Rheinheimera salexigens: one gene and its partner. Each later gene encodes a partner of the first gene's protein in a complex. Links are inferred from orthologs where the notes say so. Each region holds a gene or a part of one and is shown on either strand. Other genes may lie near its edges. The genes, in order: trxB and trxA.

Region 1 (12,464 bases):
CTTGTAATAACGCTGCCATTAATAGCGGGATCTGGACGTCATCTCGAAACGGATGATAACGGTTAAAATCTGCATAAGATCCGGCTGCTGCATGAAAGCGCTGTAAAATATATTGATCAGTAATATGGTTATCTGCCAATAATTTATCTAGCAAGCGTAAACTTAATACTGCTTTATAGAGGTGTTTACTTTTTTGATTGGTTATCGCGATATGGCGGCCTTCGGTGGGCGATAACAACTGAATTGTACCTAACATTTTTGCCGATAATTGTCGCGTTTCTTCCTCAGTTTCACCCTGTGTTAACTGCAAAATAGTAATACAAATCTGTTTTAAACAGCTAAAACGTTGCAACGCTTCATCTGCACATTGTTGCTCATACTGCTGTAGTTCTGCTTTTGCTTGTTGCAACTGGCGCTCTAGGCTTGCTATTTCTTTGTTCGCCCCTTGGGCACGACGATGTTCAAATAATGTTAGTTGTTGCTCTAATTCAGTTTGGCGTTTTTGTTTGGCATCAACAAGACTAAAGCATTGTATTGCTTGTTCATAAACAGAATCAGCGACCAGAGTATTATCGTAAATCTTAGCAATTAACACTAATATTTGCTTACTGTAGTTAGACTTACCAATAACCTCTATTGCCATATTTTTAACTGTTCCTGTACTTTCCGATTATATTTAACAATGCTATTTATATGACTATATCGCCAATGGTTAAAAACGTAAAACCAGTTTACCTTGGGTTTGATTAGACGCCATTAACTGATGCGCTTCAGCCGCCTGATGCCAATGATATTGCTGTTGAATAACCGGCTGCAACTTTCCTGCAGTTAAGGCAGCTCCGCAGTTCGCGATAAATTGTTTGGTTAAATCAGCTTTATAAACATCTGAGCGATTTCGCAAAGTAGAACAAATAATGTGGCCACGTTGCTTAAATAAAGGGGCTAAGTCTAATTCAGGTAGCCGCCGCCCCCCCATCATGGCATAAAGCACTATCTTAGCGTCTAATGCCAGTATGGCTATTTCCCGTTGCACATAGTCTCCAGCAACCGGATCCAGTACTAAGTTAGCGCCTTTGGGCCAAAGCTGGGCCAGGATCTGCTCAAAGCGTTGCTGTTTATAATTAATGGTAATGTCTGCACCAAGTTGCTTACATAGCGCTAGTTTTTCATCTGTACTGGCTGTTACAGCGACTTCCGCGCCAAAAAATTTAGCTAATTGAATCGCTGCTGTGCCTACCCCACTTGCACCAGCATGGATTAGTACCTTTTGTTTAGCTTGGATTTGGCCATGTAAAAATAATAACTGATAAGCCGTTAAAAACACTTCAGCTGTAGCAGCAGCTTGCACCATGGTAAAACCTTCAGGTAGCAACATGGCATGTTGATGATGCAGTACTGCATATTCAGCATAGCCCCCACCTGGCACCAAACCAAACACTTGTTTTCCTTGCCAATGTTGTAAATGGGCAGGAGCAGCAACAACAGTGCCTGCTACTTCTAATCCTAAGACATCACTTTCGCCGGCTGGCGGTGGATAAAGGCCCTGTCGTTGCACTAAATCAGCCCGGTTAACACCAGCTGCGGCCACTTTAATCAGCAATTGTTCAGCGTTAGCTGTTGGTAATGCTAGAGTTGTTAACTCTAAACTGCTGTTTTTACCCGGTTGCTTAACTATGATTGCTTGCATGCTCGCTGGTATTGTCATTTTATCTCTCCTACAACTCAACCTTAGCGTAAAATCGCTATTAAGTTGTTTCAGAATATTGGTTAAAACATTGATATAAACTACAGGCTCAGAATTCGAGAGCAGTAGTTAATTTAAACTTAATTCAAACTTAATTCAGAACTTATCTCTGGATAAGTCTATCATAGCTGTTAGCGTTGTTGTTTTACCGGCTTAATTTACTGCTAATACATTGGTATAAATAACTATTTGTTTTATGCTAAGCAGCCTACTTTATAAGGAGCAAGTAATGAAAAAACTATTATTGATACTCGCCACGACGAGTTGCTTTGCATCTGCCGCTAATTGGCAACTCAATCCTGAGCAATCTAGCCTTAACTTTGTTTCGATAAAAAACACTACGGTTGCTGAAACCCATCAATTTAGTAATCTCAGCGGCAGTTGGTCTGATCAAGGCCTAGTAAAAATACAGATCCCAGTATCTAGTTTAGAAACAAATATTCCTATTCGAAACCAACGTATGCTCGATTTTGTGTTAAAAGCTAAGCAATACACTGAAATTACCGCTCAAGCTGAAATAAAACCAGACACTATTGCAACATTAGCGGTTAGCAAATCCATGGTTATCACCTTACCAATAACGGTAAGTATTGCCGGTGAGTCTACTACTTTAATGGCTAATATCAGGGTATTAAAGCTAAATGCCTCGACCATTCAAGCTTCTACTGAGTCACCGCTGATACTAAATGTTGATAGCGCTAATTTAACTGCCGGTGTCGATAAACTACAACAACTTGCCCAATTAAATGATATTAGTAAAGTTGTGCCGGTGACCTTTAGTGTCAATTTTAGTACTGAAATATAATTAGCCCATTTTGAATTGCTTACCGTTAATCTTATGATTATTGAGGCGGTAAGCGATTTTTAGCTTCAATCCATTGGCCCATAAACTTAGTACTGCGATAAGCATGATGTTGCAACATAATGCCGGTAAAATTATTAGCTCTGTGTTGCGCTAAGTTGGCGCTGGTCTGTTGTATTTGTTGCCAAATCACGGGTTGCAATTTAGCGGCTGAAAACTTTTGCTGTAAAATCCGTGTTCCCTGCTGTTGCGCCGTTAACCACAACTGCTGATCTTGATATAAAGTTACCGCCGCCGTTGCTATTGCGGCACTGTCATTAGCAATAATGCCACCCCATGCTTCATCTGCGAATGTCATCCCTTCAGCGCCAATGTCGGTAGTGACGCTAGGTGTGCCAAACTGCATGGCATCGAGTAACTTTCCTTTTAATCCCGCGCCAAAAGCTAAGGGCGCTAAACACACCTTGGCTTGTTGCATAACGTCAGCCACATCTTCGGCCCAACCTTTCACGTAAAAGCCTTCTTTAGCATTATGCAATGCTGTTGCTTTAGGTGGCGGATAAGCACCATAAATATATAAATGACTTTGCGGTAGTTGTTGCCTGATCAGTGGCCAAATGGTCTGCTTTAACCATAATACCGCTTGCCAATTTGGTGCATGACGAAAATTGCCTATGGCGACAAAATGTTGCCGTTGATCATAGCCAAGTAGTGTTTGCTCATTATCACTATCAATAAAAAAGGGGCAATAACATAATAAAGCGCTGGGTACAGAAAAATGTTGTTGCAGTAACTGCATTTCATGCTGCGAGATAACGAGGGTAATATCACAACGATAAATAGCCGCAATTTCGCGTACGGCAATATCAGAGTTTAAATCTGCGGTATTTAACGGCCGGTCAGCCTTAAACGCTTGATGGCGAGCATGTCTTAGTGAATGCATATCTTCCATATCTAAAATACGCAGTGCATCTGGACAGTTTAATTCTACCCGCCAGCCAAATTGCTCTTCAATCATAAAACGATCAAACATTACCGCCTGTACTGATAATGTGCTTAGCCATAAATCGAAGCTGTCATCATTTAATACAATTTGCTGCTCTTGTACGCCTAGTCGCTGTAAATCAGCACGATGGTCAGTTTTCTCAGCTGCACTGGCAAAAATAACCTGCCAACCTTGTGCTAAATACAATTCAATTAAGCTAAGCATACGATAACCTGCCGCTGACGACTTCGGCTCTGGCCAAACATAACCAATTATCACTAATAAAGGCACAATACGGCTCCAAATAAAACGGCTATGTTAACGATTATTTTGCCTAAACAACAGCTAAGGCTTGGTAAAAACAACAGTGTTAAAAATTACCGGTAAACAAAGCAACAGTCATGCTAAGATTATGTACCGAAAGATTTAATTGCTGCCTTATGTCTACTCCAACTGCTTATTCTGCAACCGAAGAATTATTCCATACTATTAGTCATGCCATAGGTGTAGTGTTAAGTTTAGCTGCACTGGTCTTTATGCTTAAACTAACTAATGCTCAGCAAGATATAACCTATTTTATTAGCAGTATTATTTATGGTTGCAGTTTAATTCTAATGTACAGCAGCTCAACGCTTTATCATGCCACCAAAAATATTGCGCTTAAAAATAAATTGCGTCAGCTAGATCACGCTGCCATTTTTGTGCTTATAGCCGGCACTTATACCCCTTTTACGCTAATAAGCCTCCATCATGATTGGGGTTTAGTATTATTTTGTATTATTTGGGCAATTGCGCTTTTGGGCGTTATTATCGAGCTAGGTTCAGGGTTAAAATTTAAAAAATTATCTTTAGCCTTGTATTTAGGCATGGGCTGGCTGGTTATTTTCGCCATAAAACCTATGTTAGATAATGTCGCTGTACCTGGCTTGTGGTTGTTGTTAGCCGGCGGTTTAAGCTATTCGTTTGGGGTAATATTTTATGCAGCCAAATCTATGTATATGCATCATGTTATTTGGCATTTATTTGTATTAGCTGGCAGCATTTTTCATTTTGCAGCCATTTATTGCTATGTTTTATAAAAATAAACAGGCTGAGTTTTCAGCCTGTTTATTCCTAATGGCTTACTCTACATACTCTACATACTCTATTTACTACTTTTACAACTATTAGTACTGATAACTATAGGTTAAGCCGCTAAAGCTTTGGTAAGCGCGAATGCCAACGTGCCAAGTTCCTGCCTGAGGGTTAGCAATAGTACAAACTTCCTCATTTCCATATTTATATGGCCGACACGTGTAGGCATTAGTCGTTGGCGCCGAACCATAACGAACATATAAATCGGCATCACCGCTACCGCCTGTTATTTTAAAGGTGATAGAGGATACACCTGAAGGAATAGCGTAATTGCCACGCAACCACTGCCCCGTACCTGCCGATAAGTTAGGGAAAGTAGCGCCATTACTTGGTGGTGGTGTTGTCCCGCCACCATCGCCATCACAACCATTATTAGTTATATAATCATGGGCTGCTTTTGCTTTAACAATACCCCAACCATAAGAGCTATCTCTACCACTTGCACCACGATCTTGTGCGGTACTATTTAATGCATTCCTTATTTGTGCAGCACTACATTGTGTATGATTGCTCCAAACTAATGCTGCTACCGCTGCTACATGAGGCGAAGCCATTGAGGTACCACTGATACTATTGTAACCACCATTATTCCATGTTGAATTAACACTGACGCCGGGGCCGGCAATTTCTACTTGCGAATTACGCTGCGAAAAGCTGGCTAGATTAGCACTTGAGTCTACCGCTGCGACTGATACCACAGCATCATACGAAGCTGGGTAAGAAAAAGAAGTATTTCCTGAATTACCTGCAGCAGCAACTAATAGCATGCCGCTATTATAAAAGTTATTCATCGCCGTTTTTTCGGTTTGGTTAGATGAACCGCCACCTAAGCTCATATTAACCACTTTAGCGCCAGCATCTTTGCAAGACTGAATACCTGCCACTAAGTCAGATGCATAACTCCAATTACCGGCATCATTAAAAATTTTCACAATATGCACATCGGCTTGACCAGAACCAATAACACCAACAACCCCGGTATTATTATTTAACGCCAGCATAGTGCCCGCAACATGAGTGCCGTGGCCGTTACCGTCTGAATACCAATTACCGTGACCAGAGAAAGCGTAACCCGTAACACCAGAGCTTTGTAAGTCCTCATGATTAGACTGATAACCAGTATCAATGATACAAACTGGGGTATTACCCGCACTGCTATCACTAACGAGGTTAGCTTGAACCATGGTAATACCGTAAGGAGTACTTTGGGCCATAGGTGCTGGCAGCGCCATTAAATAGCGCTTGTGATCCAGCTCGATGTATTCCACATTGCTATCCGCTAACAACAGCTTATGCTGCTGCGGCGTTAGCTCAACCACACTCGCCTGAACCATAGGTAATTGTTTTAATGCTTTTATACTATGTTGGGCTAATACTTGCTGTGCGCGTTGGTTAAAAACCGCTGCAGATACGACATTCGCATCTTGCTCATTGTTATTGAACATTGTCTGTGCTGCTGATTTAAACTTAACAATGTAGCGTTGCTGGGTATCAATTTCGATTAAATTAAAAGCGGGGCTTATAACTGGGTTAGGTTGTAGATTAGATTGATATAAACTATCTGCAACAGCCGTTGCGGTTAAACTCATCGCACATAAACTGGTAGCTGCAGCGATTAAGGTAGTTGATGTTTTCATTATAATAGCCTTAATAAGTTTGTCCGATCCTTGTGTTAATTATGCATCCTGCGTTAATTAAAACTATCCGACATATAGACCAAAAATAAAGCACAAAAACCTTATAAATTCATTACAAATAAATGACATTTCCTAATCTAGATAATTAACAATACTCTTAGGTACAAATTTGGCTTAAATTGACCACTATCTGGTCAAGATTTCGTTGTAGAAATAGCAATAACAATTAGAAGTTTCACTCTGATATCAAGGCTAGCTTAAACCAAAATTGGCTACCGCGGCCTACTTCTGAGTTAAAACCAATTTGTCCTTGATGATTAATGATGATTTTTTTACATATTGCTAAGCCAAGCCCTGTGCCTTCTTTAGCGCGACTATCAGAACCATCAGCTTGAGAGAAGTTTTGAAATATATGCGCTCTAAATGCTTCGGGGATGCCACTGCCTTGATCTTCAACTTGTAACTTTACGTAAGATTGCTCGACAAAAAGTTGCACCGTAACTAAACCTTGCTCGGGTGAAAACTTAATTGCATTCGAAATCAAATTATCCATAACTTGACGAATACGCAAACTATCCGCATTGACCAATAATTTTGCATCATTGTCATCATTTAAGTACAACTGAACCGAGTAACGATCTGCATAAGGTTGCATGGCATGCACAGCTTGTTGAGCAAGTTGAGCTAAATCAAATATATTGCGACTTAAAGTAAAGGTACCTGCAGCAAATTTTTGTAAATCTAATAAATCATTAATCAGTTGCGCTAAACGCTCACTATTAAGCTGTGCAGTCGTTAGCATATTTTTATACGCTGGCGAATCGGCTTTAATCACATTTTGGGCTAACAACCCTACCGCCCCTCGTATTGCCGTTAATGGGGTGCGCAATTCATGGCTCACCGTCGCGACAAACTCATCTTTTAGTTTATCTAAACGTTTTAGTTCTTCGTTTTTTGTTGCTAAAGCCGCTAAACTTTTTTCTAACTGTTTACTGCGTAAAGACAAGGTCATGGAGCTTTCTTCTAAAGCATGGGTGCGCTCTGCTACACGCGTTTCTAACACTAATTGGGCTTTAGCTTTAGTATCGACAGCTACTTGCAGTAATCGGTTAATGTGTCGAATATGCCGTAGCCTGTATCGATGGATTAAACCTAAGACTAGTATCGATAATAATATTGCTAAATAAATAACCCAAGATTGCTGCCACCAATGGGGTAAAACTTTTAATCGAGCGCTAACTTCTGGTGCACTGAACACACCATGATTATTAGAGGCTGTTAACCATAATGCATATTCACCTGGCGGTAAATTAGCATAAAAAGCACTATTTCGTTTATCAGCAACCACCCAGTCTTGGTCAACCCCTTGCAACTTATAATGAAATTGATTTCGCGCTGGATCATGAAAATCTAGCGCACTAAATTCAAAATTAATGGTGTGTTGTTGTTGAGTGAGTTCGATAACCGGCCAGTCTTGTTGAAATGGCATCACTTGTAAATTTTCATGGTCGATAGTTAAGGCCGCTAATACTGGTTTGGGTGCGCGACGATTACTTTGTAATAAAGCTGGATTAACTATAATTAGACCGTTAATACTGCCTATATAAAGTAAGTTATCATCAGCAGCAACGGCATTACTATTTAGCTCAGTACCTAACATGCCGTCATTACGATTATAATGAATAAAGCTGTTTGTCTGCGCATCACGAAAACTTAACCCGCTAGCTGACAAGGCCCATATTGTTTGATTTTCTTGCTGTAATAGGCCTAAAATATTGGCGTCAATTAACCCCTCTTTTTCATTATATAAGGTTTGCTTATGCAGTTTCCTATCGTAAAGCACTATGCCTTGTTTAGTACAAATTGCTAACGTCTGCTGGTACTCTTTAATACAATGTACTTCATTATGCGGCAGCTTAATGCTGTGTTGTTGCTCGGTACTTTGTTGCGGCTCGGTACTGTGTTGCTGAATTACGCCGCTATTAAGATCAATTTGAAATAAACCACTATAACGGGTAGCCACCCATAATTGTTGATCAGCAGTAACCAGAAGGTTTTGTACCGTGTTACCCATATCTTGCTGACGCAAATTAGTTAGCCATTGGCGGACGGTATTCGCCTCTGGTTGCCATTCAATAACACCTTGCCCCCATAAACCTAAATAAAAAGTCCCCTGCTCATCAATCACGATATCTCTAACATTTCGATTGGCGGCATTTGCGATTTTAAAGGGAGCATCGATGGTATGTAATATTTGATGTTTATATTGATACAAGCCATTATCAGTCGCGATAAAAACGCTATTATCTGCATCTTGAGCAAATGCATTAATACGGCTACCCAATTTAAACTCTTGAAAACTTTGGCTAGTTGGCTCAATTAAATACACACTCTCAGTTCCGCCTAACCAAATAGCATCTTTGGTTTTTAGCACACTAGTCACGGTGAATGGTTTCTGAGCTAAAGCTAAATTGGGTAAAATATCGGCAAGGGTTTGAAAAGCCGCACTGGCATTATTACTACGATACAAACCACTTTCTCGGGTGCCTAACCACAGTACACCAGAGTTATCTTCAATAATGCTACGAATATTAACATTATCTAAAGCAGTAACTCCGCTACTACTAATATAGTGTCTATTTTCGCTATCTACCCGATAAAAACCATCGTAGCTTCCTAACAAAATTTGGTTATTACCCGATTTTTTCAACACATTAATTATCGGTTCTGGGCTGGTATCATGCTTAAGTTGAACCGGTATAAAACTATTATTTTCATAAATAAATAAACCATTTCGGCTACCTATCCAAATAGTGTTATCAATTGCGAGTAAAGCTCTTATTTCATTGTTACGGCTGAAAGTATCAGCTCCGGCCACTAATTCATAAACTTCGGTTAATCCAGTGCTTGACCGCCACGCTTGTAAACCTGCCGAAGTACCAATCCATAGGGTACCGTCTGCCGTTTGGCTTAGACTCCACACTCGAGGGTGCGCAAGAGCAATCCGGCTGATATTGTTAACTTCTGCTTCAGAGCTAGCTTCTACTGAACTTGCTGAGTCTTTAATACTGCTTACACTAACTGTATTTATAGTATATATACTGCCGTCAGGGCTGATTCGACTTAAGCCTTCCGTCGTCCCAACCCATACTGCCTTATCAGCACTTTGAAACAGCACTTGTACTTTATCGCCCGCTAAGCCATTTTTAGTAGTAAAGCGTTGTAGCTGACCGGTTTCACTATCTATTTTTGATAAACCAAAGCCCCAAGTGCCAGCCCATAGGTTATTGGCTGTATCAATTATAATAACGCCCACATCCGGTGTTTGTTTGGTACTGAGTTCTGCTTCACTGAGTACGGGAAATTCATGGAAACGGTAACCATCAAATCTTAATAAACCAGAGTTAGTAGAGCCTAGCCATAAAAAGCCGCGTTGATCTTGAGCCACACTGTAAATGGTGGCGTTGGGTAAGCCATCATCAATACCAAAGCGTTTAAAGATTTCTGCTTGAACGTTAGTCGACGAAAAAGACCACACTACAACGCAGAGCAAATGCAAGATGAAATAATAGGCAATGTTTTTGCGCTGCAAGTAAACCTCGGGGGTATAAGTTAACAATTAAACCAATGATAATACTAACGGTACAGCAGATAACATTTTGTTAAACAATAGCATATGCTATTTAGTTTTACAGCCCAGCTGTGACTAAATCAGGTCTAGCACTTTCACTCTGGGTTGCATTCTTTTAGAATCAGCACCATTAATGATTTTAAAGCAGTTTTTGGAGCAATCAATGTCAGATATTAAACACAATCGGCTACTTATTTTAGGTTCTGGGCCAGCAGGTTATACCGCAGCCGTGTATGCAGCACGGGCTAATCTTAAACCTGTACTCATCACTGGCATGCAGCAAGGTGGTCAACTTACCACCACTACAGACGTAGAAAATTGGCCGGGTGATGCACATGGTTTAACCGGCCCAGCGTTAATGGACAGAATGTTAAAGCATGCTGAAGCCTTTGATACTGAAGTCGTATTTGATCATATACATACTGTTGATCTTAACCAGCGGCCTTTTATTCTTACTGGCGATAACAGTGTATACAGCTGTGATGCATTAATAATTTGTACCGGTGCATCTGCCAAGTATTTAGGTTTACCGTCGGAAGAGTTATACAGTGGCCGTGGTGTCTCGGCTTGTGCAACTTGTGATGGTTTTTTCTATCGCAATCAAAAAGTAGCTGTTGTTGGTGGCGGTAATACTGCCGTTGAAGAAGCGCTATATTTATCTAACATAGCCGCAGAAGTGCATCTGGTTCATCGTCGTGACAGTTTTAAAGCAGAAAAAATTCTGGTTGACCGTTTGATGGAGAAAGTTAAAAACGGCAATATTATTTTACACACTCACCGTCAATTAGATGAAGTATTGGGTGATGATAGTGGTGTAACAGGTGTTCGGCTTAAATCAACTCTAGGCGAGTCGGATCAAGAATTAGCCCTGCAAGGTGTGTTTATAGCAATTGGTCATAAACCTAATACTGATATTTTTGCCGGCCAGTTAGACATGAATGGTGGCTATATAAAAGTTCACAGTGGTTCAGATGGCAATGCAACTCAAACTAGTTTACCGGGAGTTTTTGCCGCAGGTGATGTGTCGGATCATATTTATCGCCAAGCAATCACCTCTGCCGGCACCGGTTGTATGGCCGCATTAGATGCCGAGCGTTACTTGGATGCGCTAATTAAGTAAGTATTAACATTGCCAATTTACTTACCCCAACTGGCGGTAGCAGACGTGCTGTTTCCGCCAGTCGAACAGGCGCTTAACTCGCCTGATGGCTTGCTGGCAATGGGCGGCGATTTATCCGCAAAACGGTTAATTCATGCTTATCGTCAAGCAATATTTCCTTGGTTTAGTCAGGGCGATCCTATTCTATGGTGGAGCCCGTCACAGCGTGCAATTTTTGCACCCCATACGTTAAGCTTAAATCGAAGCCTTAGAAAGCAACTGCAAAAACAACCGTTACAATTTAGTATCAACAAATGCTTTGAGCAGGTTATTCGGCATTGTGCTGCGCCAAGGCCAACTCAGGCTGAAACTTGGATCTTATCTGATATTCAGCATGCCTACTGTCATTTACATCAGCTTGGTCATGCCCATAGCCTTGAGGTTTGGCATAACAATCAGCTTGTTGGTGGTTTATATGGCATCGTCACTGGCAGTTTGTTTTGTGGCGAATCCATGTTCAACTTAGCGCCTAATATGGCTAAGTTTGCCTTAATCGCCTTACAGCAATATTTACAACAACACGCATCTGGCTGGATAGACTGTCAAATTCCTAATCCATTTTTAAGCCAAATGGGGGCAAGCACAATTGCTCGTAGTGATTATTTGACGTTATTACAGCAACAGCGGGATAATAAAATTGACCCAGCTTGTTGGCAACCCAGAATGATTACTCTGGCTACAGAAACTCCATAAGCAACTTAGGCAACATAGGCAACATAGGCAACACAATGCAAAGCATCACGTTAGGTTTAACCTATGACAATCCCTGCAGTTACATTGCGCAGCAGCAACGACTGGCTTTTGTGTTACCAGCAACGCCGCTTAGCCCCGAGCTTTATCAGCAACTGATTGATGCTAACTTTCGTCGTAGCCATCAGCAAGTTTATCGGCCACATTGTTCAGCCTGTGATGCTTGCCAATCGGTGCGTTTAAATCCTCGTTTATTAACACTTAGTACAAGCCAACGCAGGTTAGCCAAAAAAGCCCTCAATGCCGCGTGGCGTTTCCAACTTGTCGATACGCCATCGCAGCCCTACTTTGGCTTGTATCAAGCTTACATCGCGTTTAAGCACCGTGATAGCAGCATGTATCCTGCATCAGAGACAGACTTAAATAGTATGCTGGAATGTAGCTGGCTTGCGGTACACTTTTTAGAACAGTACCTTAATGACCAATTAGTCAGTGTTACTGTGGTTGATGTGTTGCCTGATGGGCTATCAGCGGTTTATACCTTTTATTGTCCAACGGTTAGCCCGTTTTCTCCTGGCAAATTAGCCATACTTAATTTAGCCCAAATAACCCAGCAATTAGACAAGTCATGGCTTTACCTTGGTTACAGTATCGATAATTGCGAAAAAATGGCTTACAAAGC
Region 2 (16,912 bases), 1.6 Mb from region 1 along the record:
TAATAAAAATATTACTGGAGTGACCACAGCTTTTCTATTGCATAAAGCTGGCTAAATATAGCACTTTTTAGGCAAAAAATCTTACACTCGCTGCTATTAGCAGCAAAAAAGCCTAAATATCAGGTATAAATTAACTAAGCGATTCATTTATCATTGGTTTTAATCTAACCGGTTATTTGCTCAACTAACTGCTGCACTTGTGTTATATCGCTAAGATTGTTGCGTTGCATAATAAGCGCCTGACCTAATTTCATGGCCATAATTTTACAGCGGTCTGTATCAGAATCAGATTTTATTTGCTCAAAGTCGGCAATACGCGCCACACCAATAGCGCGGCGTATTAATTCGCAGCCAGTAAAACCGATAGTGTCGCTAAACAACTGCTGCAGAAAATAGTGTTGATAGTCAGTATTGGTTAGCATGGGCTGCTTGCATTTATTGGCCATTAACTGGTTAAAGGTTTCAGCAAAATGCTGCCATAGCTCGGTGACTTGCTGTAATAAATATTGTTGAAATTGCTGCCGAGACTCGGCTTGTTCGGTTAACGAAAAATGAGCGATATAGTTAAGTAATAAGCTGCCTAGCACACTACCGACATCAAAACCGATAGGGCCGCAAAAACCAAACTCAGCGTCAATAATTTTACACTTTTCGTCATTGATAAACACACTGCTACTATTTAAGTCGCCATGCAATAAGGCTTGCGGGCTAGATAAAAATTTAACTTTAAGTTGGGCCACTTCGGCTTTTAGCGGTTGATCTGCCCAAAGTGCTTGTGCCTGTTGCTGAATGCCGGGCGGAACATGGTTGCGCTCATGATTGACGTAAGGCTCTGTGAAAATAACGTCTTCACTAATCAAGCATAATTCTGGATTAAGATACTTAACCACTTGTTGTTTTTTGTTCGGTCCTGTTAGGGCAAAATCACTGGTGTGATAAAGAGTATGGGCAAGGTACTGCGCGAGCTGAGAAGCTAAATGAGGAAATTGTTTCGCGGCAATAAGTTCACTGCGTAATATACGATAATCGGCTAAATCTTCTAATAAAATGGCGGCCAGTTCGGTATCGTGATGCAGTACTTCCACAGTGAACTCTGGGCAAAGACTATAATGCTTTTTTAGCACGGTCGCTTCGATTCGCGCCCGATCTACTGTTAACGGCCAGTTATCATTGCCGTAACCGGCATTAGGCAGGGCTTGCTTTACAATAAGACTAGTGCCTTTATCGTTACTGACACGGAAAACTTGATTAAAGTTTTTATCGGTTAGCTTTTCTACTTGTAGTTTACTGCGTTTGCCAAATAAACCGCTATGTTCATCGGCAAAAAGTTTTGCGTCTTCCGCTGTAAAAGTATGATATTCCGCCATAAAAGTATACTTAATGCTAAATTAGCCGTAGTACATAGTAGTACATAATTGCAAAGATAAATATCGACAGCAACTGCTGGTGCTACGGCCTAGTAATATTATCGCTAATCTATTGACCCTTGTTAGGATGATTAGGATAGCTAGCGTTGCCTAATATTTTACCGTCCACTTCAGTACCATAATAACTGGTGTTGCCATGAAATTGACGCCGAGTTTGTTTAATATCACCTTGATATCGAGGATCTTGTGGCCGATCCCGGCTATCAAGATAGCTGGCCACGTCCCACGCCTCTTGATCGGATAAACTATTCGGCATACCCAAGGGCATATTGTGTTTAATAAAATAGGCTGCGGTATTCACGCGTTGCATACCTGCGCCCCAGTTATAGCTATCTGGCCCCCATAAAGGAGGAAACACATAGCGCTGATTCACTTGTTGGCCTTGACCATTACTGCCATGACAGGCCACACACTGTTGCTGGTAAACTACTTTACCCCGGGTGATATCACCAGGTAGGGTAGGTTCATCTATTTTTGGATAGCCGCGGCCAGGCAAGACGGGAGTAGTGCTACCTCCGGCCGCTAAATATGCCGGCATAAACGGGAAGTCGTCACGCTTACCACCTTGCAGTAGTTCGGCATCGGTAGGCACAGGTATGTCGGCGGCAGTAAATTTAGCACCGACGCCATTACCTAGGGTAGCTTGAGCCAACCAATAGGCATACGCGGATAAGTCGACTAAGGTATCGTCACCCATAATAGGTGGTGTTCCGTTCATCGAGTATAAAAAACAGCCTTGTAAGCGCTCTTGAAAAGCATTTATCTTATCATTTTTTTTCCGATAAGCAGGATAGCTCATATAAGCGGCCCATAACGGCGCGGCATTTTCTTTTTTTCCGGCATCCATATGACAATTAACACAATTTAAACCATTACCTACATACTTTGGTGCCAGTTGTTGGCTATTAACAAAGTAGCTATAGCCGCGAAGAACCTTCTCACCCAACTCACCACTAGGTAATTGCTGCCAAGACGGAGCAGCTGGAAATTCAGTTGCCGATTTACCCACCGGTAACTCATCTTGGATAGCTAACTTAGCCACCTTAGTATTCTTTAACGGTGGTTTTTCTGCCGCAATAACCGAGCTGGCGCTGGCAACAATAAAGCTAATAATTAGATTCGTTATTAAGATACGCATTATTTAGCTCCTACCGTTGCAAAGTAGCTGGCAACAGCGCTTATTTCTTCTGCAGTAAGCTTGTTAGCGACGCTCGCCATTAACCCATTGGTATCACCTTTGCGATTACCGCTTTGCCAAGCCTGTAATTGGCTTTGGATATAATCAGCGTGTTGACCGGCTATTCGCGGAAATAACTCACCGACACCGACACCTTCAGGGCCATGGCAGCTAACACAGCTGGGCAAATTACGTTGCCAATCACCTTGATAAGCGAGTCGCTCACCGGTTGGCATACCAAGTGGTGATTTTTCACCGCGAAAGGCTGGGTTGTTAGGCAGGTCGGCTTCTAAGTTGGCAAACCAGTCACTGGTGGCTTTAATACCAGCATCATCTAACATCATCGCCATCGGCTGCATAATAGGTGAAACTCGGTTACCGTCTTTAAAGTGCTGAACTTGAGTGGATAAATAAGCGGCTGGTTTACCGGCAATAGAGGGCGCTAAATTAGCGAGGCCTTTGCCATTAGCTTGATGGCAGCTAACGCATAAAGCCGCTTGCGGTGGCATAGCTGCTATGCTGGAAAATGCAGCTAGCGCCAAAAGATAAGAGAACAATAATGATTTTTTCATAGTCTACACCCTAATGTTTACGCCGATTGGTATGACTAAACTCTGTTCCTAACGCTATTAGTAACTCTGATACTAAATTTGTTGTTGCCGTGACAGCAACCATAAACGGGTATCCAGCTCAAATTGATGATAGGCAGGCTCCATATGCAAGCATAGTTGGTAAAATGCCTTGTTGTGATCTTTCTCTTTAAAATGGGCCAGTTCATGCACCACTATCATGCGCAAAAATTCGGCGGGTGCTTGCTTAAATAAGGCGGCAATTTGAATGCTATTATGGGCTTTAAGTTTATTGCCCTGCTGGCGGGATTGAAAAGTATGCATGCCTAATGCTTGTTGGATCACATTTAATTTACTGTCATAGCGCACTTGGCTTAGAGGCGGGCTATTGCGTAGGTATTGCTGCTTTAATTCACTAATATAACTGTACAGGGCTTTATCGCTTTGTACCTGATGTTGTTGCGGATATTTCTGCAATAAATAAGAGGTTAATTTACCGCTAGTATAGAGCTCATTGGCTTGCTGCTGGATCTGCGCTGGATAGCCAGCTAAATAATTAATCGTTTTCACTTTAAGCCTATTTTCATCCTAATTTAATCCTACTACAGTCGCTCCCAGCTATGGGTTTTATACAGCCGAGTAGTATAAAGCATGACGGCAAAAACGTCAGTGAACAATCTGTGAAAATAGGTCACTAACAGCAAAGGGTTGACCGAGACTAAATTCACAGCAACACTATAGCACCAAAGGATAGTGCCTAAGCATAGCGCCAAAGCAAATGCTTAGGCAGAAGAGGTTTACCTGTGACTGATATTAATTGGCCTGGATTGAAGCAGGCAGCAAAACAAGCGACATTGCAAGCTTACGCGCCTTATAGCCATTTTCCCGTTGGAGTAGCCGTATTAGCAACGAGTGGCAAAATTTATATAGGCTGCAATGTTGAGAGTGCTTCTTATGGTGCAACCGTGTGTGCCGAGCGTAATGCTATTGCTGCAGCGATTGTTGCCGGCGAGCGTGAATTTAAAGCTTTGTTAGTGTATACGCCACAACTCGATTTAACGCCCCCTTGCGGTATATGCCGCCAAGTCATTGCTGAGTTTTTCCACCCAGATACACCAGTGGCAAGTTGTAACCATGTTGATCAGCAGCAAACGTGGACCTTAGGTGAACTATTACCGGCTGCCTTTACGCCAAAACATTTGGCTGATAGTGAAAAAGTTGGAGCCAAATAAGCATGATCCCTCAGGAAATAATAAAAACTAAACGCAATAAGCAACAGTTAACAGCTGCGCAAATTCAGCAGTTTGTCCGCGGTTTAATCGATGACAGTTTCAGTGATAGCCAAGTAGCCGCATTGGCCATGTCTATTTATTTAAATGGTATGGATACCAGTGAAATTGTTGCTTTAACCTTAGCCATGCGCGATTCGGGTAAAGTATTAAACTGGCAAGGCAAGTTGAATGGCCCGGTGGTGGATAAACATAGCACCGGCGGAGTAGGTGATAAAGTGACCTTAATGCTGGCGCCAATGGTGGCAGCTTGTGGGGCTTATATGCCCAGTATTGCCGGTCGTGGTTTAGGTCACACCGGTGGCACTGTCGATAAGCTAGAAGCGATCCCTGGTTATAGCTGTAGCCAGTCGTTAGCTAAAATAGAACAGGTGGTGTCTAGCTTAGGCTGCGCCATTGTCGGTCAAAGTAGCGAGCTCGCACCAGCCGATAGGCGTTTATATGCTGTACGAGATGTTACGGCCACGGTTGAATCAATCCCGTTAATTACCGCCTCTATATTATCAAAAAAGCTATCGGAAGGCTTAGATGCCTTAGTGATGGACGTGAAAATTGGTAACGGCGCTATTATGCGCACTATTGATGATGCCTCGGCATTAGCGAATAGTATTGTTAATACCGCCAATGGTGCCAAGGTGCCAACCCGGGCACTATTAACTGACATGAACCAAATTTTAGGCAGTACTGCCGGTAATAATGTTGAAGTACTAGAAACGCTAGATTACTTAAGCGGTAAATACCGTGAACCGCGCTTACATCAAATAACGCTAGAACTAGGTGCCAATATGTTAATGCTCGGCGGTTTATTTAGCGAAAAAGCCAAAGCCATTAACGCCTTACAACAAAGCTTAGATTCTGGCAAAGCAGCAGAAATTTTCGCTAAAATGGTTAGCACTTTAGGTGGCCCGGCCGATTTGTTAGAAAAGCCTGAGCAGTATTTACTGCCGGCATTTGTGGTAGTCGATATCGTAGCGCCGAGTAATGGCTACATCCAATATCTAGATACCGTCGGCTTAGGCATGGCAGTGGTCAGATTAGGCGGTGGCCGCTCCCATCCCAGTCAAAAAATTGATGCCACTGTTGGTTTTAGCCATATTCAAGCTTGCGGCAGCCAAGTACAACAAGGTGATGTTATCGCTAAAGTGCATGCAGCATCAGAGCAAGCAGCAAAACTAGCAACAGTAGAATATTTAGCCGCGTTACAAATCAGCGAAAAACCTTCCATCGCTATGCCATTAGTGCATCAAGTTATTGGCTAAGTCGCATTAACTTATCCTTAACCCAAGATTTAATGTTAAATAAATCTTGGGTTACCTCTCACATAAAAAATTCTTTAAAACGGCAAGTAATCACTCACTCAGCTCATTTTCTATCTTTTACTTAGCCTTATATTTATTATCATATTAAATAAAAAACCTAATCAACAACAAAAAATATATATTAAACATGTATTTAATGCTTTAAATATACTTGATATTCATCGTGCGTTAATGTAAGTTACAAATATTAACAAATACTGGCATGTAGTAACACAATGGAAGTTAGAGGTTGTTGTGTCTGAACAAGGATTGTTTCGTGCTAATGCTGTAAAACAGCAAGGCGCTAAATTAGATGGCGATGTTATTATTGCTCAGCCGCTGAGTAGTAGTGTTTTAACAGCCATTCTAGTGTGTGTTGTTATTATTATTGCTATTTTTCTTAGTGTAACCTCGTTTAATCGTAAAGAAACGGTGACGGGTTATTTAAAACCTGATATGGGCTTAGCTAAAGTGGTCTCGTCTCGTGCAGGTGTTATTCAACAACTTTATGTTGATGATGGTCAACAAGTACAAGCCGGTGATCGCTTAGCGCTTATTACGATACCCGAGCATTTAGCTGCCGGTGAAAGCCTTACCAATACGTTATTTCAAGGGCTTTTGCATCAAACCGAATTAATAAGCCTGCGTAAACAACAATTACAGAGTCAGTTTGTGCAACAACAAGCTGAATTTAGTACCCGCCTAATATTAAGTAAAAACTTATTACACGATATAGCTGCCCAACATGCGCTGCTACAACAAAGGCTACAATTAAATCAGCAGCGTTATCAAAATTATCAAACCCTAAATAACAGCGGCGCTATTTCCACTATAGAACTGCAACAACAGCATGAATTGGTACTCAATATTCAACAGCAACAAGCTGAATTAAATGCTAACGAGCAAAGCCAAAAAGCTCAAATAGAGCAATTAAGTGGCCAATTACAACGCTTACCTAGTGAGCAGCAGCAACAACTAGCCATGCTCGATACCGACATTTCGCGGCTTAAACAACAACAAACCGAATTAAATGCCCGTGGTGAGTTACTTATTACAGCGCCTATTGCTGGTCGAGTGACTAATTTGGTCGCTGAAATTGGCAATAATGTGCAAATTGGTTTGCCATTATTAACCATTATGCCCGATAACGCGAAATTACAAGCGGTATTGTTGGTGCCTACTCGGGCTTATGGTTTTGTCAAGGTTGGCCAGCATACACGCTTACGCTTTGATGCGTTTCCGTATCAGCGCTTTGGTTTATATCAAGGGCAAGTAATAAAAACGGCGCAGGCTATCATGATGCCAAATGAAGTTGATATGCCTGTAGCCGTACAGGAGCCAGTATACCGAGTAGAGGTAGCACTGGATTCGCAACAAATCCGCGCTTATGGCAACACAGTCCCGCTGCAATCGGGAATGCTGTTAAGCGCAGATATCGTGCTAGAACAACGCAGCTTGTTAGCGTGGTTGTTTGAGCCGATTTTAAGCCTAAAAGGGCGACTATAGCTCTAAGTAAAGAGCAACCAATAAACTTAAAAACATCTCAAGGAGAGATAATATGCAAGAGTTAACGTTTGAGCAAGTAGGAATTGTTGCCGGTGGTGAAGGTAGTGGTGATGGTGGGGCATCTGAAAGTGTTGAGACAGATACAATTAAAAAAAAGCAGGATGCTACAGGTTCTAATAGTGGGCGCGATGTAACCATATCATGTTGCTCAGGTAATGTAGGACCTATTAGTTACAACGTACCTGTTTTTAACTATAACTTTTCTTCTTATATAAGAGGAGTCGCGGCTAGACCTCTACCAACTGCGGCGGAATTAAATTCTGCAGTAGAAAATGGCATGAGAGGTAGTATGCTGTAGGTAAAATAATTAATGCTGGTGTAATAGTGTTTTACACCGGCAATCTATGGAATATGATTTGAAATGAAGGCACATATTGATAGAGGAAGTTATGGGTTTTTTGGAATAATTAAAACAGTATCTTTGATAGTGATTTTGTTTAATGTATTTTATTTTATTTTTCAATGCTTGTTTAAAATTTTATACGAAATTGAATATAAATTATGGGTTGAAGAAAATGGATTTGACATGTTTTCTGGATACTTTAAATCGTTTTTAACTGTTGTTGTTGTTGCTATTACTGTCACCAAGGGCTCGGAGCATTGGGCGGAGAAGTTGGCTATAAAAAGAGTTGGTTTTAAAGTTATTTTGTTATATGTAATGCCTCTTTTTCTATGTTTTATATTATATTATTTTTTAAAAAATTTTTTTGATGACACAATTTTTAAACAATACTTTATATTAGAAAGAAAGTTATACATAGAGCCATCAATATTTTTTAATGTTTTTCTATCTACTGTAGTATTAGCGCCTATAGCTGAAGAATTATTATTTAGAGGTTACATATTTAGGGGGTTTGTTAATGAATCTTTCAGTGATTATACAAGTGCGTTTCTTTCTACTGTTATATTTGTTTTATTTCATTATTACTATGAATTTTTTTTTCTATTTGAAATTTTTATTATTTCCTCAATTATTGGTTTCGCAAGAGTTAAAACTAAGTCGATAGTACCTTGTGTGGTTATTCACTCTGCTTACAACGCTATATTTTTCTTTTGATTTTAATATTGCACTTTTTCACGGCATAAGCTGATGTCCACTTAAAAGCATCGTATCGAGTATATATGTTAAACAAAATGATATTTCAATCCGAAGCTGCTGAATGCGGCCTGGCCTGCATTGCGATGCTGGCTAATCATCATGGCCATCAGCTGGACTTGACCACCCTACGCAATCGCTATAGCGTCTCACTTAAGGGTGCCAACCTACAGCAACTAATGCAACTGGGTAATCAGTTGGGCTTAACGCCTCGTGCGTTAAAACTAGATTTAGACGACTTAAACAAACTGCGTACGCCGTGCATTTTACACTGGGATATGAACCATTTTGTGGTGCTAAAAAAAGTCCATCGCGATGGTATTACTATTCTTGATCCGGCTATGGGTGAGCGGCGTTTATCATTAGCCGAAGTGGATAAAGCTTTTACCGGCGTAGCGCTGGAATTAACCCCAAGTACTGAATTTAAAAAAGTTGATGAACGGGTGCAACTTGGTTTAAGCGCATTCTGGTCTAGCATGAAGGGTGTGGTATCTGCTTTAGTTAAGCTATTCGCTTTATCGTTATTACTGCAAATATTCGGTCTGGCTGCGCCTTACTACACACAATTAGTTGTTGATGAAGTATTGGTAAGCCAAGATAAGCCACTTTTGATAGTTCTGGCGCTGGGATTCGGCTTAATTATGCTGATTCAAGTAGTCGTAAGTGCATTGCGCAGTTGGATATCACTGCATTTGAGTACCATGATGAGTATGCAAATGGTAACTAACTTGTTTCGCCACTTGCTGCATTTACCAATATCATTTTTTGGAAAGCGCCATATGGGCGATATTACTTCTAGGTTTGGCTCTTTATCAGCTATACAAACGCTGTTGACCAGCAGCTTAGTGGAAGGTTTATTAGACGGCATTCTGGTAATTATGGTATTTGCTATGATGTACCTATATAACCCCCAGCTAAGTTTGGTGGTGGTTATTGTGGTGTTTTTTTACGCGTTGATCCGCTGGGCGTTTTATAGGCCTATGCGGCAGTTAACTGAAGAAAACATTGTTGCTGGCGCAAAAGAATCTTCGGTATTTATGGAAACTATTCGTGGTATGCAAAGTATAAAGCTGTTTGGGCAGCAAGCGCAGCGGCTTAATATCTGGCAAAATCGGCAAACTGCAACCATTAACACAGGTTATCGGCTAGCTAAATGGGGTATCAGTGCTTCAATAATAAATCAAGTTTTGTTTAGTTTTGAAAATATACTTATTATCTACTTAGCGGCTCATGCAGTAATGGAGGGCAGCATGACAGTGGGTATGTTATTTGCTTTTATGGCGTATAAAGGACAGTTCACCAGTAGGATGTCAGCACTAATTGGCTTAGTGGTGCAGATAAAAATGGCTAAGCTACACCTGGATCGACTAGCAGATATTGCGTTAACAGAAAAAGAAGATGAAGGTGCGGCAGTTGATGGTCGGGACATTAGCGGCCAACTTAGTTTAAGCAATATTAGTTTTCGTTATGCCAGCAATGATCCGTTGTTAGTTAAGGGTTTGGCTCTTGACGTCAATGCTGGTGAAAACATTGCTATTATTGGTCCTTCTGGTTGTGGAAAAACCAGCTTAATGAAAATTATGCTGGGCTTGCTGCCGGCAGAGAGCGGCAAGGTGGAAGTCGATGGGGTGGATATTCGCCATTTAGGGTTACGCCATTATCGCAGCCAAATTGCGGCGGTAATGCAGGATGATCAACTGATGTCGGGTACCTTGGCTGAAAATATCAGTTTTTTTGACAGCCAAATGAATATGCAGCAGGTAACTGAATGCGCACAACTCGCCGGCATCCATCAAGATATTGCTGTGATGCAAATGGGCTATAACTCTTTGGTCGGCGATATGGGCAGCTCGTTATCCGGCGGCCAGAAGCAAAGGCTGTTATTAGCACGGGCACTGTATCGAAAACCAAAAATTTTATTTATGGATGAAGCGACCAGTCATTTGGATCTAGCGTTAGAGCATTACGTTAATCAAGCTATTAAACAATTAAATATGACGCGGATTATTATTGCCCACCGGCCAGAAACTATCATTAATGCACAGCGCATTATGCAGCTAGATAATGGCCAGCTAACAGATGTAACCGAGCAATATAAAGCCCAATTTGGACTGACAAAAGACGCAGGTTAATGTTAAGTTATTGACAAATAAAATTAAAAAAAGGAATGACATGTTAAAGCGCACTATTTTGGCCTTATGGCTATTGTGGCCCCTGGTATTGGCTGCTGAAATTTCGATTGCCGATTATGCTAAGCATAATCAGTTTATTGAGGTGAAAATTTCACCGACTGGCCAGTATTTAGCAGCAACTAATCGGGTTGAAGACGGCACTATTCAAATTGTGGTGATTGATCGTAAAGATATGAAAGTGATTTCTCAGCGCCACTTCTCAGGAGCTGACTCTATAGCCAGTTTTGATTGGGCCAATAAAAACCGCTTAATCTTAACCTTAGCACGGGAATTTGGCGCATTAGAAGCGCCAATGTACACCGGAGAAATATTTGCCGTTGATGCCAACGGTAAAAAAGAAGTGATGTTAACCGGTTATCGTTCGCGAGCCAAAGACACCACGGCGTCTTCAATTGTCGATTTTATGCCAGAAGATAAAAATCATATTATGATTGCCAGCTGGTCTTGGTTTAGTAAAGAGCCACATGTCGAGTTTTATCGATTAAATATTATCAGTGGCCGTAAATTCCGCGCGGGTACCGCACCAATAAGAGCCATTAAAGGCACTATGGTTCGCGCTTTAGCGGAAAAAGATGGCTTTGTCAGCTTAGTGGTTGGTATTGATCCCACCGATATTAGCCAAAATGTTTTGTTGCACCGTACCGAGTCGAATTCTAATTGGCGAGAAATAAAGCGCTATAGCCGCAATAAGGGAGATTTTATTCCCTTAACGTTTTCTGCAGATAATAAAAAAGTGTATGGCATTAGTGATACCAATTCCAGCACCCAGTCTATTAGTGTTATTGATTTAGATTCATTACAAGAAACCATACTGGCCACTCATCCTAAAGTTGATATTCGGCCAATATTTAGCTTCCGCAATGGTAAAACGACGGAAATTATTGGTACTCGCTATGAGTATGATGCCATTAACAGCCAATATTTTCAGGATGTTAATGACACTAAGTTTAGTAGCCAACTGCAAGGGCTAGAAGCTGCTTTTCCCGGTCAGTTAGTACAAATTAATTCAGCTACCGCCGATAATAGTTTAATGGTTGTCAGTGCAAGATCAGCCAATAACACGCCGACTTTTTATTTATATGATACTAAAAATAATAAAGTCAGCTTTTTACTGACGGCCGCACCGTGGCTGGAAAATAAATTACCAGAAACTCAGATTGTGCATTACAAAGCCCGTGATGGCCAAGAGTTACAAGGTTTATTAACCTTACCGAAAAATACCGCAGCTAAAAACTTACCTTTAATCATGCTGCCGCATGGTGGCCCGCATGGTATACGGGATTCGATTGCCTATATTGATAAAGATGCCAAGGTGTTAGCCGAGCATGGTTATGCCGTATTTCAACCTAACTTTCGTGGTTCGGGTGGCTTTGGCCGAGACTTCCTGACGTCGGGCTATCAGAAGTGGGGCACCTTGATGATTGACGATATGACCGATGGCGTCATGCAGTTAATTACAGATGGCATTGTTGATAAACAGCGTATTTGTAGCTATGGCGGCTCTTATGGTGGCTATGCAGCGTTAATGAGCGCTATTCGAGAGCCAGACTTATATCAGTGTGTAATTAACTTTGTCGGCGTAACCGATTTAGCTTTAATGTTTAAAGAAGGCGATATCCCAACCAGCAATATGGGCACCAGTGTTTTAGAAGATTATTTAGGCCGTAGTGACGACGTGCTGGTTAAGCAATCGCCTATTCATAATCTAGATAAGCTGAAAGCGCCGGTATTTATTATTCACGGTGCGCTAGATCAGCGGGTGCCTTTAAGCCATGCCGAGAAACTTCGTGATGGACTGCAACAGCGTAACCACCCAATGGAGTGGTTAGTTAAAGCAACGGAAGGCCATGGTTTTTATAAACCAGAAAACAACATTGAACGTTGGCAAAAAATGTTGGCCTTTATTGATAAGTATATTGGTAAAGCTAACTCGATTTAAAATAAAGAAAAACCCAGGCTCAATGCAATTTGAGCTTGGGTCTAACAATGCGGTTAATTCGTGCTACTAAACTAATTAATATCATTCTTAACCAGCCGTGTAAGGCGACTTGGTGCATGCGATATAAAGACATATAAGCAAGGCGCGCAATACGGCCTTCTATCATCATGGCGCCGCCGACTAGATTACCCATTAAACTACCTACAGTACCAAAACGACTCAGCGATATTAATGAGCCATGATCTTTATAGTGATAGTCTTTTTGTGGCTTACCGGCGATATCAGCAATAATGTTCTTTGCGACTAAACTGGCCATCTGATGCGCCGATTGTGCTCTGGGTGGCACCCATTTATTGTCTGGCAGTGGACAACCTGCACAATCACCAATAGCATAAATTTTAGCATCACGAGTGGTTTGCAATTGTTGATTAACCACTAGCTGGTTAATACGATTGTTTTCTAAGCCAGCAATATCTTTTAAAAAGTCTGGCGCTTTAATGCCAGCCGCCCAGACCATTAGTTCTGCCTCTACATGCTGCTCGTCTAACAGCAAACCGGTTTTAGTGGCGGCTGTGACTTTGGTGCTGGTGCGAACAGTCACCCCGAGCTTTGTCAATTCTTTGTGTGCAGCGAGAGCAATACGCTCGGGTAATGCGGGTAAAATACGTGGCCCAGCTTCAATTAATTGAATGTTTAGCCGGTTTTGGCGTAAATCAGCATAGCCATATAAGTTAAGTTCTGCGGCCGCATGATAGAGCTCGGCAGCGAGTTCAACACCTGTGGCGCCGGCACCAACAATAGCAATATTTAGTTTATCTTTAGGATGGGCAGGCGAGTTTAATTTTAAATACGCCATTAATAAATAATGCTGAAAGCGCTGCGCTTGTTCAGGGCTATCCAGAAAAATACAGTGTTCGGCTACGCCAGGGGTATTAAAATGGTTAGACACACTACCTATCGCCAGTACTAGGTAGTCATATTCTAGTGCCCGAGAGGCTAATACTTCTTCACCATCATCTTCAATGGGCGCGAGTATAACCTGCTGTTGGTCACGATTGATATCAGTAAGACTGCCAAGTTGAAATTCAAAGTGATGCGCTGCGGCATGAGCGCGATAACTCAGTTGATCAATTTCTACATCTAAGGTGCCGGTGGCGACTTCGTGCAATAACGGCTTCCAGATATGGGTATGGTTTTTATCCACTAGGGTGATATGAGCGCGGTTGTTGCTACCTGAGTTTCGGCCTAACTTATTGCCAAGCCGACTGGCTAATTCTAGCCCACCAGCACCACCACCGATAATAACAATGCGCGGACAGTTCATGCGCTGATCCCTTTGCAATATTGCTAGTTTAAATGAGTATGGCTGTTTATTAGAGATAAAAAAACCGGTGCTAGCACCGGTTTGATTAGATTAATTTTTTTGCCGTTTCATGGAATCAAAAAATTCATCATTGGTTTTAGTCATTAATAACCGATCGATTAAGAATTCAATACCATCGCTTTCATCCATTGGATGGATGATTTTACGTAATATCCACATTTTTTGCAGTTCTTCGGCAGAAGCTAATAGCTCTTCACGACGAGTACCAGAGCGATTAAAATCGATAGCAGGGAAAATACGACGTTCAGCAATTTTACGCGATAAGTGTAGCTCCATATTACCGGTGCCTTTAAACTCTTCGTAAATAACTTCATCCATTTTCGAGCCGGTATCTACTAAGGCCGTAGCGATAATAGTTAAGCTGCCACCTTCTTCTACATTCCGTGCTGCACCAAAGAAACGTTTCGGTTTATGTAAAGCGTTGGCATCGACACCACCGGTTAATACCTTACCTGAGCTTGGAATAACCGTGTTATAAGCACGAGCAAGACGCGTAATAGAGTCGAGTAAAATAATAACGTCTTTTTTGTGCTCAACTAAGCGTTTGGCTTTTTCAATAACCATTTCTGCCACTTGAACGTGACGACTCGCTGGCTCATCGAAGGTAGAAGCAATAACTTCACCTTTAACTAAGCGCTGCATTTCAGTTACTTCTTCTGGTCGCTCATCAATTAGCAATACCATTAACACACAGTCAGGGTGGTTAGCAGCAATTGATTGGGCGATATTTTGTAATAGGATTGTTTTACCGGCTTTTGGCGGAGCAACAATTAATCCACGTTGGCCTTTACCAATGGGTGAGGCTAAATCTAGTACACGTGCTGTAAGATCTTCACGGCTACCGTTACCACGTTCCATACGTAAACGTGAGTTGGCATGTAGCGGTGTTAAGTTTTCGAAAAGAATTTTATTGCGGGCTTGTTCAGGACGACCAAAGTTAACTTCGTTAACTTTTAATAAAGCGAAGTAACGTTCGCCTTCTTTAGGTGGTCGGATTAAACCGGCAATACTGTCACCAGTACGTAAGTTAAAGCGACGTATTTGACTTGGCGAGATATAAATATCATCTGGGCCTGCTAAGTACGAGCTATCGCCAGAGCGTAAAAAACCGAAACCGTCCTGCAGGATTTCTAGTACGCCATTACCAAATATCTCTTCGCCATTTTTAGCATGAGATTTTAAAATGGCAAAAATAATGTCTTGTTTGCGCAGGCGGGCCATATTTTCAAGGCCCTTAGACTCGGCCAATTGAACCAGTTCGTTAATTGGCTTTAGTTTCAGTTCTGTTAAATGCATATTGATGGGTTTCTTGTTGATAAAGACAGAGTAAGGCTTATCAGTTCGATGACAAAAGGTTTGAAGTGGTATTTTCGAAGGACAAGCGATGTTCAGGTTGTACAAAATGTACTGATGGCTACACTCTAGCAGCTAGAGTGGTATGCGTCTAGTGGCAGAATAAAAAAAGGCGTATAAAAATACGCCTAATTTAATACCACTTAGATATTGCTGTCTAAAAACTCTTTTAACTGAGTTTTAGATAATGCACCTACTTTGGTGGCGGCAACTTGGCCTTGTTTAAATAACAACAAGGTAGGAATGCCACGAATACCAAATTTAGGCGGCGTATTAGGGTTATGATCAATATTAACCTTAGCTACGCTGACTTTACCGCTATATTCTTTAGCAACATCTTCAAGAATTGGGGCAATCATTTTGCATGGACCACACCACTCAGCCCAAAAATCTACTAATACTGGCGTGTCTGATTTTAAAACATCGCTTTCAAAACTATCATCAGAAACCTGTAAAATATGCTCGCTCATGTATGTCTCCGCTTATACGTGCAGTTTTACTGCAAAAAAGTGTTATCAATTTAAACCTGGCTGTTCCTTATTGCAAGCGTAACGGTTATGCTTAGCGTGTATGAATAAAACTCACTTAACGTCACATAAATTCGCCGATTTCGCATTGGCACCTCAGGTCCTAGCTGCATTAGATGCAGAAGGTTACGGCTATTGTACGCCTATTCAAGCGCAATGTTTACCGCTAGCGTTAGCTGGCAAAGACATTGCAGGCCAAGCACAAACAGGTACTGGCAAAACGCTAGCCTTTTTAACAGCCACTTTCCACCACTTGCTTACCCATCCTGCTAAAAGCAGAGGTCAGCCTCGGGCGCTTATTATGGCACCTACGCGTGAGCTGGCGGTACAGATCCATCAAGATGCAAAAATGATGGCTGAAAAGTCAAATTTGCGTCTAGGTCTTATCTATGGGGGCGAAGGTTACGATACTCAACGCCAACTATTAGAAAGTGGTGTTGATATTTTAATTGGCACAACAGGTCGCTTAATTGATTATTTAAAGCAAGGCTTGTACGACTTATCACAAATTCAAGTTGTGGTACTTGATGAAGCTGATCGGATGTTCGATCTTGGTTTTATTAAAGATATCCGCTTTATGTTTAACCGTATGCCTCCAGCAACCGAACGTTTAAGTTTGCTGTTTTCTGCCACGCTATCTTATAAGGTACAAGAGCTGGCATTTGAAAAAATGAACCAACCAGAACATATTCACGTTGCCCCGGAAGAAATGACCGGTAGCCGCATTAGTGAAGAGTTATTTTATCCTTCAGATGAACATAAATTACCGTTATTACTGTCTTTAATGGAAGAAGAATGGCCAGATAAAGCCATTGTTTTTGCTAACACTAAGCATTGGTGCGAAGAAGTGCATGCTTGGTTAGAGGCAGATGGCCATCGGGTAGGTTTACTAACCGGTGATGTGATCCAGAAAAAGCGTTTACGTATTTTAGAAGACTTTAGCAGCGGTAAAATAGATGTTTTAGTAGCGACTGATGTTGCTGCGCGTGGTTTACATATTCCAAAAGTAAGCCATATATTTAATTATGATTTACCCGACGACTGCGAAGACTATGTGCACCGTATTGGTCGTACTGGCCGCGCAGGTGAAAGTGG

The links.
Region 2: the proteins of trxB (region 1) and trxA are in contact, whole or in part, in a crystal structure (PDB 1F6M), measured with the Escherichia coli proteins. The link is inferred for Rheinheimera salexigens from one-to-one orthologs.

The regions. Positions count from the first base shown.
Region 1 is NZ_MKEK01000001.1:1,689,514-1,701,977, reverse strand. What follows is about bases 9,247-12,074. They hold trxB (thioredoxin-disulfide reductase), read left to right. Parts: upstream 9,247-10,096; coding sequence 10,097-11,053; downstream 11,054-12,074. Other genes in these bases: BI198_RS07790 (arginyltransferase), read left to right, coding at 11,821-12,074; aat (leucyl/phenylalanyl-tRNA--protein transferase), read left to right, coding at 11,063-11,785; BI198_RS07805 (sensor histidine kinase), read right to left, coding at 9,247-9,840. Also shown: BI198_RS16235 (hypothetical protein), read right to left, coding at 1-643; BI198_RS07830 (NAD(P)H-quinone oxidoreductase), read right to left, coding at 713-1,705; BI198_RS07825 (YceI family protein), read left to right, coding at 1,974-2,549; BI198_RS07820 (glycosyltransferase), read right to left, coding at 2,587-3,822; PAQR family membrane homeostasis protein TrhA, read left to right, coding at 3,972-4,610; BI198_RS07810 (S8 family serine peptidase), read right to left, coding at 4,698-6,302; more of BI198_RS07805, read right to left, coding at 6,538-9,246; more of BI198_RS07790, read left to right, coding at 12,075-12,464.
Region 2 is NZ_MKEK01000001.1:125,616-142,527, reverse strand. What follows is about bases 14,098-16,910. They hold trxA (thioredoxin TrxA), read right to left. Parts: upstream 15,761-16,910; coding sequence 15,434-15,760; downstream 14,098-15,433. Other genes in these bases: rhlB (ATP-dependent RNA helicase RhlB), read left to right, coding at 15,861-16,910; rho (transcription termination factor Rho), read right to left, coding at 14,098-15,233. In the rest of the region: mtnK (S-methyl-5-thioribose kinase), read right to left, coding at 165-1,367; BI198_RS16160 (c-type cytochrome), read right to left, coding at 1,477-2,565; BI198_RS00720 (c-type cytochrome), read right to left, coding at 2,565-3,176; BI198_RS00715 (M48 metallopeptidase family protein), read right to left, coding at 3,249-3,743; BI198_RS00710 (cytidine deaminase), read left to right, coding at 3,977-4,405; deoA (thymidine phosphorylase), read left to right, coding at 4,408-5,721; BI198_RS00700 (HlyD family secretion protein), read left to right, coding at 6,016-7,266; BI198_RS00695 (hypothetical protein), read left to right, coding at 7,319-7,624; BI198_RS00690 (CPBP family intramembrane glutamic endopeptidase), read left to right, coding at 7,688-8,383; BI198_RS00685 (peptidase domain-containing ABC transporter), read left to right, coding at 8,449-10,554; BI198_RS00680 (alpha/beta hydrolase family protein), read left to right, coding at 10,595-12,553; BI198_RS00675 (NAD(P)/FAD-dependent oxidoreductase), read right to left, coding at 12,573-13,877; more of rho, read right to left, coding at 13,968-14,097; more of rhlB, read left to right, coding at 16,911-16,912. UniProt on the Escherichia coli protein: Participates in various redox reactions through the reversible oxidation of its active center dithiol to a disulfide and catalyzes dithiol-disulfide exchange reactions.